2 linked regions of the Prochlorococcus marinus str. MIT 9313 genome follow. The protein of the gene in region 1 interacts with the protein of each later gene in a pairwise test. Links are inferred from orthologs where the notes say so. Each region holds a gene or a part of one and is shown in the gene's direction. Other genes may lie near its edges.

Region 1 (4,916 bases):
AAACCCCGTCAAAGATAGGTTCAGCGGGCCCCGTCATAAAAACAGAACCCCTACGTCCTGGCCAACTGATCTGTAATACACCACCTGGTAAAAGAACCTCCGCATGGTCATCAGAAAGACCTAGCAAACAAGTTGCGACAAGAGATGCACAGGCTCCTGTACCACAAGCCAGGGTTGGTCCCGACCCACGCTCCCAAACGCGAATTTCAAGTTGATTCGGGCTGTGTATCTTCAAGAAATGAACATTTGTCTTGGCTGGGAAGGCGTGATGTTTTTCAAGTCTTTGTCCCCAATTTTCAAAGGGGATATTTTCAAGATCTTCAACAGGCACGATCAAGTGGGGATTACCCATTCCTACTGCTGCAACATGCAATGATGTACTACCCAAGTGGCACTCGCCCTGGGGCAATCCAGCAGAACCGATTGTCAGAGTGGTAGGTATCGATTCTGGATCTAAGAATGGAGTTCCCATATCGACGCAAATTTGTCCATCTTCCTGCAAAACTGGACAAATTATTCCTGCTAGGGTTTCTATGTTCCACCGCTGAACACACAAATCTCCTTCGATATCAGCTAAGAAACGTGTTAAGCAACGGATGCCATTGCCACACATCTCGGCCAGGCTGCCATCAGCATTGAAAATTTGCATTCTCAGATCACCATCAGCCCTAGGTGGTAAAGCAAGAATCAGCCCATCAGCTCCAATCCCGAAGTGTCGATCACAGATTTTTCGTACCCAGGCTGGATCAGGATTGATCACTTGTTGAGTCAGCTGATCCTCACGCCCATCAATCAGGAGGAAGTCGTTGCCGAGTCCCTGATATTTGCTGAACTGCAACATAACCAGCATGTAACGATCCCAATCCTATGGAGCCCCCCCCTCTCAATCCCAGCCTTCCAGGGATTCGTCTGATTCAGAGTTGGGTTAGGGACGAGATCCCTCTCAGTCTTGAATTAGCTGATGGGCTCCGATTGGAAGGCCGCTTGCTTTGGCAGGACCCGGAATTCCTTGCCCTGGAACGGCCTGGATCGAGTCAACCTGTACTGATTAACCGTCGGGCTGTACTGATAATTCGTCCACTGGGCTAACTCAACTCCCTAGCGTCATCTTGTTATGGCACGATCGAAAGTTGGTGAAACTTGTACGTGACGGAGTCTTTCCCCTCAACGTCTGCCTCCAGCCAATCCTCAGCTCGATATGACCCTATTGAGCTTGAAACGCGTTGGCAAAAGGAGTGGTTACGACAAGGATTAGATCGAACGCCAGTCGCAGAAACTAACCAGAAACGCTTTTACGCCCTATCGATGTTCCCTTATCCATCAGGGAAACTTCACATGGGCCACGTACGCAATTACGTGATTACCGATGTGATTGCCAGGGTGCAGCGCATGCGAGGTGATGCGGTACTTCACCCAATGGGATGGGATGCCTTTGGCTTACCAGCTGAGAATGCAGCCATCGCCAGAAACGTAGATCCAGGTGATTGGACAGACCAAAATATTGCCCAAATGAGGGCCCAGCTTGATCGACTGGGTTTGTCGATTGACTGGGACCGGCAACAGGCGACTTGCCATCAGGACTATTACCGCTGGACCCAGTGGTTGTTCCTTGAACTTTTTGCGGGTGGATTGGCTTATCAGAAGGAAGCGACAGTCAACTGGGATCCCGTCGACAAAACTGTTCTGGCTAATGAACAAGTCGATGGCGAGGGTCGTTCATGGCGGTCAGGCGCTCTTGTGGAACAGCGACAACTCAAGCAATGGTTCCTGCGAATCACCGACTATGCCGATGCGTTAATTGATGACCTTGATGAATTGACTGGTTGGCCCGAGCGTGTCCGCACGATGCAAGCCAATTGGATTGGTCGCTCTCATGGTGCTGAGATCAAGTTCAGAGTCGCTGGTGTAGCCAACTCAATCATCACGGTCTTCACAACAAGGCCAGACACACTTCACGGTGCAAGTTATGTGGTTTTGGCACCTGAGCACCCTTTGGTGGAATCCCTAACAAGTCCGGAACAACGTCTTGCCGTTACTGCATTCTGTGACCTTATAAGCCAACTCAGCGTCAAGGATCGCACCGCTGAGGACCAACCAAAACGTGGGGTCCCGATCGGTGCACAGGTGATCAATCCAGTCAATGGTGAATCACTACCCGTTTGGATTGCCGATTACGTATTGGCTGACTATGGCTCAGGAGCCGTTATGGGAGTACCCGCTCATGATGAGCGGGATTTCATCTTTGCTCGCAGCCACGAACTACCGATACGCATTGTGGTGCAGCTGCCAGATACAGACGAGCATCACAATGATGGACAAGCCTGGACCGGGGCCGGAGTTCTTGTAAATTCTGGAGCCTTTGATGGTCTCTCCACAGAGGAAGCGAAGGTTGCGATTACAACCCATGGAGCTTCTGAGGGTTGGGCTCAAAGCAAAGTGCAATACCGTTTGCGCGATTGGCTCATTTCTCGTCAGCGCTACTGGGGTTGCCCGATCCCAATCATTCACTGTGCAAGCTGTGGAATAGTTCCTGTTCCGCAAGAGGACCTACCTGTAACCCTTCCTAGGGACATAGATCTTTCAGGAAAAGGAGGATCCCCCATAGCGCAAGAACAGGCTTGGGTTGAGGTTAAATGTCCTATTTGTGGTGAAAAAGCTCACAGGGAAACAGACACGATGGACACCTTTATGTGTTCTTCATGGTATTACCTACGTTTTGCTGATCCACTCAATAGTCAACGTCCATTTGATAAAGATATTGTTGATGAATGGTTGCCTGTTGATCAGTATGTAGGTGGTATTGAACATGCAATCCTCCATCTCCTATATGCACGCTTTTTTACAAAAGCACTCCACGATAGAAACCTCATTGGCTTTAAAGAACCATTTAATCGATTACTTACTCAAGGCATGGTTCAAGGGCTTACCTACCGCAATGCTAAAAATGGCAGTTATATTTCTCCTGAACTTGTTAGTGATGATAGTGATCCGAGGGACCCAGAGTCTGGAGACAGACTAGAGGTCCTGTTTGAAAAGATGTCTAAATCAAAATATAATGGCGTTGATCCTGCCGTTGTAATCGATCGATACGGTGCCGACACCGCTAGAATGTTCATACTTTTTAAAGCGCCACCAGAGAAAGACCTGGAATGGGATGATGCAGATGTTGAAGGTCAATTTCGTTTTCTGCAACGACTTATTCGTCTGATTGATAGTTTTGCATGGCCTAAGACTGATGGTGAGAATGCCTCCATTTCTTCGGCAAACTTGATCATAGATTCAGCTGATCTCAGTGAAGAAGAGATCAACATGAGAAGAGCTACTCACAAGGCGATAGAGGCAATAACTGAGGACTTAAGTGGTGACATTCAATTGAATACAGCCATCTCCGAACTCATGAAGCTATCCAACTCGTTGAGTGGAAAACTAGACAAGGTACGTAATGAAGTGGCTGCAGAGGCTCTTTCAGTTTTAGTTCGATTGATGGCACCCTTTGCTCCTCATCTTGCAGAAGAATTCTGGCTGAAGCTTCATGGGCATGGAAGCATCCATCAACAATCCTGGCCTGTAATCGACCCAAGCGCACTTGTTCTCGAAACGATTGAGCTCGTCATTCAAGTCAAAGGGAAGGTACGTGGAAAAATCCAGGTACCTGCTAACGCAGACAAAAAGACATTAGAAGAATTGGCCTTAAACAGTGACATCGCCGTCAAATGGTTAGAAGGTCAATCGCCTAGACGGATCATCATTGTGCCAGGCAAGTTGGTGAACCTAGTGCCATAGAAATGATCAGCCTTTGCTGAAACGTAGTGAAGTCGGAATTCCCCAATCACCTTCAGCAACATAACCACGCTTATTCGCAGTTAGATGCCTCATGATCCAAAAGATGGCTTCTTCTGACCCATCTCCAATCACTTGATGGATCTCTCCAGCTGAACGTTCGACACCATCAGCAAGCAAGTCTTCAACTCTAGACTGCAAGTTAAGGATGGCAGCGGCTGCTTTCTTACCTGATTCAACTCCAGGCTGGTGATACGCATTAATATTGACAAGTTCACCATATAAACCAACTGCCCTCTCAAACAAAGCAACTAATGCGCCGAGTCGACGAGGATCAAATCGACGCATCGAAATGGTGAGGCTCTGACGACCTCCCTGGCTGAGCGCTGCGCGAGTGCCTTGCAGGAAGCCATCGAGAAAATCACCTGGATGCTCATTGTTGATCGCCGGTATGTTCTCAACATCCTCAAGCACCTCAATAAATGTGGCGAAGAAATTGTCAACACCATCGCGTAATTGCTGCACATAAGCATGCTGATCAGTTGAACCCTTGTTGCCATATACAGCAAGGCCTTGATGAACAACATTGCCATCCCGATCTAGACGCTTGCCTAGCGACTCCATTACCAGCTGTTGCAGGTAACGACTAAAGACCTCAAGGCGATCTCTATATGGAAGAACAACCATGTCACGACGCCCAAGCCCATCTCCTGCAACAAACCAAGCAGCGGCCATCAAAGATGCTGGGTTGCTGTGCAGATCAGACACACGTGTGGCCTCATCCATTTGGGCAGCACCAGCAAGAAAAGCGCGGATATCACAACCAATCAAAGCTGCCGGCAAAAGGCCAACAGCACTCGTGATGCTTGTTCTACCGCCAACCCAATCGAACATGTCAAAACGCTTAAGCCAGGATTCCTTCTGTGCAAGCTGATCTAACTGGCTATTGAGCATCGTCACGGCAACGGCCTGTCCAGCCCAATGACCTCCCATCGCTTCGAGGCGTTGACGAGCCTGCTCCATGCCGAGGTGTGGTTCAGGAGTTGCACCAGATTTACTGACGGTGACCACCAAAGTCGTGCTCAGGGCATCTCCAAGATTGCCAAGAACGCGACTCATGCCATCAGGATCCACAT
Region 2 (4,187 bases), 1.5 Mb from region 1 along the record:
ATTTCGTGGCAAAGAGTGCTTTCAGTAGCGGTCTGAGGCAGAAGCTCCAGCAACGGACGAGAAAGAACAATCTCGCAGCTGTTGCGGCCGTCAACCCTTAAGCCACGACGATAAAAACCTGCTGTCTTGCGCAATCGACCATCACTCCACCGCACAGACAGAAGAGGCTGAGATCCAATCGCTAGGGCGCCATTGAAATATTCCCTATTGAAGCGATGAAACAGCGGCAGCAGAGGCACCAGAGGCATTAATGCGCGTGGGGTAGGCCCTTAAATCAAGCTTTGACAGTCTGCCCACTTCACACAATCGCTGAAGAGCCATATTTCTGAAGTCGGTCAGTCAGACTCTCTTGTCAATTGCATCAAGATGATGGATCTAGCCCTGGCACGGGACATTGGGACCAAAGCCCTACTAGCTGGCGCTGGAGCCCTACTGCTCTACTGGACCATCACGGCCGTCAGGCTGGTCTTCAGTGCAAGGGGCATCAACCCCTTGGTCAAGCAGTTCTTCACTCAGGTCGCTGCAGGTCGGATTGATGCTGCCTACCTACTCACCACCAAGACCTATCGGCAGCACGTCAACAGACAACAATTCATCCGCTTCCTGGCCAGTCTGAAACTCAACCGATATCGCAACCTCAAATCCGGTCGACCTAGGCTCCAAGAAGGTCAGGTCATCCTCACCATCAAACTCAAATCTGATGGCAAAGATGAATTAAAAATGGATTTCACATTCAGCAAGATTGACGATTCATGGCGAGTCGATCGCATTGTGCCCCTCAATTGATGACCAATCGTTCTTAAGACAGCTGCGGTGACCCCGACGTCGATAACACCCCCAAAGCGGGCAGCCGAACTACGCCAACTACTCAATCAGGCCGCCCACTCTTACTACGTACTTGATACACCAACGATGGAGGATGCCGTCTACGACCGCCTCTATCGCGAGCTACTGAACCTAGAAGCTAAAGATTCATCGCTACTCACCCCAGACAGCCCCACCCAAAGGATTGGTGGAGCCCCTGCTCAAGGCTTTGCAAGTGTTCAGCATCGCATCCCATTACTCAGCCTCGACAATGCTTTCAATGTTGACGAACTAACGGGCTGGTACGTCCGACTCGCCAAGCTGCTTGGTCATCAAACCAACCCTAAAACGCCTCAACCTGATCTATCGATGGTGGGCGAACTGAAGATCGATGGCAACGCGCTAGCCCTCAGCTACGAACACGGCGTACTCATACGCGCAGCCACCCGCGGTGATGGCGCTAATGGAGAGGAGATCACAGCCAACGTCCGCACCATTGCCTCCATTCCGCTGCGATTACAACTCGTGCATCCTCCAGCCTGGCTGGAAGTGCGAGGAGAAGCGTTTATCCCGAATAGCACCTTTGCAGACATCAACACTGCCCGAGGAAAACGGGGCGACGTAGCCTTTGCCAACCCCCGCAATGCCTGTGCCGGCACGTTGCGTCAACTAGATCCCAAGGTGGTGGCCTCACGTCAGCTGGACTTCTTTGCCTACACCCTGCATCTACCAGACAACTGGCAAGCGAAAGCTCATGATCCAGCCAGACCCATGAACCAATGGGCAGCATTGCAATGGCTCCAGGCCATCGGCTTCAAAGTGAATCCAAACACCGCGTTGCTTGCGGATTTAACTGCGGTAGAAAACTTCTTCAAGCTCTGGGATGAGGATCGCCATCAACTTCCATACGCCACCGACGGAGTAGTCGTAAAGCTCAACGACTTACAACTACAAGAAACTGCAGGCTTTACTCAAAAGGCCCCACGTTGGGCGATTGCACTCAAATACGCCGCTGAAGAAGCCCCAAGCAAATTGCTAAGACTCACCTGCCAGGTGGGACGCACAGGCGCCGTAACACCTGTGGCTGAATTCGAAGCGATACCACTAGCAGGTACAAGTGTGAGCCGCGCCACACTGCACAACGCCAATCGGGTCAGCGAGCTCGATCTCCATAGCGGCGACACCATCGTGGTGCGCAAGGCCGGCGAAATCATCCCGGAAGTGATAGGTGTGTTGAGAGAACTACGACCTGCAGGAGCACAGACACTCAAGCTGCCTCATATCTGTCCGGAATGCCGATCAGACCTAGTGCGGGAAGAAGACGAAGCAGCAACACGCTGTGTCAACAGCAGCTGCCCAGCGATCCTGCGCGGAACATTACGTCACTGGGTCAGTAAAGGAGCTCTGGATGTAGATGGCCTCGGCAGCAAGCTGATCGAACAGCTGGTAAACCGCGGTCTAGTGCAATCGATTGCTGACCTCTATGCCCTCGAGGCAAGCCTTCTGGCAAGCATGGATCGTATGGGCAGTAAATCAACAGCAAACCTGATAACCGCCCTGCAAGCCTCCAAAAGCAAACCCTGGCATAAGCAGCTCTACGGCCTAGGAATCCACCATGTCGGCGAAGTCAATGCTAAAGCCCTAGCTAAAAAGTTCCCCAGCGCCGCCACACTGGCCACCGCCGCCTGCAAGGCACCCGAACAAATCACGTCAGTGTTCGGAGTCGGCAACGAAATTGCGCAGTCACTCCAACAATGGTTTGCCACCCCCGCCAATCAACAGCTTCTGGCCAAGTTGAAACAGCTAGGTATCTCCCTGGAAGCCAATGAAGACGAGCTCGCTCACGACACAGATCAAAACCAAAGAACGGTCAGCTTGGAGGGCCAAACCTTTGTATTAACAGGCACTCTGCCAACCCTGAGCCGCAGCGAAGCCCAAGCCCTGATCGAAGCCTCCGGTGGCAAAGTCAATAACTCTGTCAGCAAAAACACCAGTTATGTGGTGGCTGGAGTTGCAGCGGGCAGCAAACTGAACAAGGCCGAAAAACTTGAAGTCACGGTCCTTAACCAGGAGGAGCTGCTCAAACTTTTGGCCAGCTGAAGTTCTCCATCCCTAGGCTTTGAATCACTGCATAAGAGCATGAGCCAAGCCAACATCAACACCTGGATCAAAACAGCCTGCGGACGTGCCAAATATGCAGATCTGGCTCAACGCACTGGGGTGCTTGCACGCCTCCGGCTGAGCTGGTTCGTGTTCTTTGCCGCCCTCAAAGACTGGCAGCTAGACAACCCAGATCAACTGGATGGCTCTGAATCCTGAAGAGCTCGCTTGGCTGCAAGGCCTACCAGCCATACCACCACAACCGTGGCCAACACCCCAACAATCCTGAGAGTCCAGGTGGCCGGGTCAGCCTGGCCAGAGAGGACATCGCCAAATCGCGCCACATCTCCAGCCAGTGCACCAAAACCACAAAACAAAACAGTGCCGGGAAGAATGCCGATCAAACCGATCGAATAGTCCCGCAGGCTCACCTCACTGAGGCCATATGCAAGGTTGAGCACACTAAAAGGGAACGCCGGAGACAGGCGCGTTAAGAGCACCAACTTGAGCCCCTCACGACTCACGGCCTTCTCAACAGCCTGCAGTTTTGGCACAACTGCCAAGCGACGTCGAGCCCAATTCCTTAGCCAGTAACGTCCAAGCAGAAAGGATACCTCTGCACCCAGGCAGGCTCCGACAAACACCAGCAAACTTCCTAACCCAGTCCCGAAGAGCGCACCTGCAAGCATCGAGGCCCAGACCCCTGGCAGCAACAAGGTGACCCAAACTGCATAGAGAGGCACAAATAGAACTGCACCAATAGGTGTCTGCAAGAAAGGCAGCCAAGACTCCAACCAAGTCCCTGGATCAATCAACACAAGCAATCTGCATGCAACACCAATACCTCTCATACTCAAGATTCATGCTGAGTTGGCGATGCGTCGGCGCAAACTTCTGCAGCAAGCCTCGTTGGCCACTCTCTCCGCCCTAGGCCTACCAGCACTTTGGCGACAAGCCAAAGCTAAAAACACAACAGCAGCCATCAAGGAGTTACAACGACGCCTCGGCACTCGACTGATCAGGCCCAAACTTCCCTGGGCAAACCTACTAGCGAAAACCCCAGTCCCCGTGGAACTCAAAAATCCCTGGGCACTGAGCAGCCAAGCTGGTGGCACTCAATCAACCGGCATGGTGGGCGCCTGGACCGCCCAAGCCAGTCATAACGCTGTGCGTGTTGGCAGCAAAGCAGACGTTGCCACTGCTGTAGATGTGGCCCGACTCCACAACTTGCGCTTAGTGATCAAAGGCATGGGTGGCGATTACTTCGGACGCTCGAGCGGACC

What was found. The genes of interacting proteins can lie anywhere in the genome.
Region 2: the proteins of leuS (region 1) and ligA interact in binary tests that used the Escherichia coli proteins (3 or more experiments, as listed by UniProt). The link is inferred for Prochlorococcus marinus str. MIT 9313 from one-to-one orthologs.

The regions. Positions count from the first base shown.
Region 1 is NC_005071.1:771,397-776,312, reverse strand. What follows is about bases 788-3,983. They hold leuS (leucine--tRNA ligase), read left to right. Parts: upstream 788-1,146; coding sequence 1,147-3,783; downstream 3,784-3,983. Other genes in these bases: AKG35_RS03725 (glucose-6-phosphate isomerase), read right to left, coding at 3,790-3,983; AKG35_RS03735 (Hfq-related RNA-binding protein), read left to right, coding at 868-1,089; dapF (diaminopimelate epimerase), read right to left, coding at 788-850. In the rest of the region: more of dapF, read right to left, coding at 1-787; more of AKG35_RS03725, read right to left, coding at 3,984-4,916.
Region 2 is NC_005071.1:2,308,505-2,312,691, forward strand. Bases 468-3,358 are described here. They hold ligA (NAD-dependent DNA ligase LigA), read left to right. Parts: upstream 468-813; coding sequence 814-2,904; downstream 2,905-3,358. Other genes in these bases: AKG35_RS11630 (hypothetical protein), read left to right, coding at 468-786; AKG35_RS11640 (hypothetical protein), read left to right, coding at 2,944-3,123; AKG35_RS11645 (TVP38/TMEM64 family protein), read right to left, coding at 3,099-3,358. Also shown: AKG35_RS11625 (SprT family zinc-dependent metalloprotease), read right to left, coding at 1-248; more of AKG35_RS11630, read left to right, coding at 370-467; more of AKG35_RS11645, read right to left, coding at 3,359-3,755; AKG35_RS11650 (BBE domain-containing protein), read left to right, coding at 3,781-4,187. UniProt on the Escherichia coli protein: DNA ligase that catalyzes the formation of phosphodiester linkages between 5'-phosphoryl and 3'-hydroxyl groups in double-stranded DNA using NAD as a coenzyme and as the energy source for the reaction.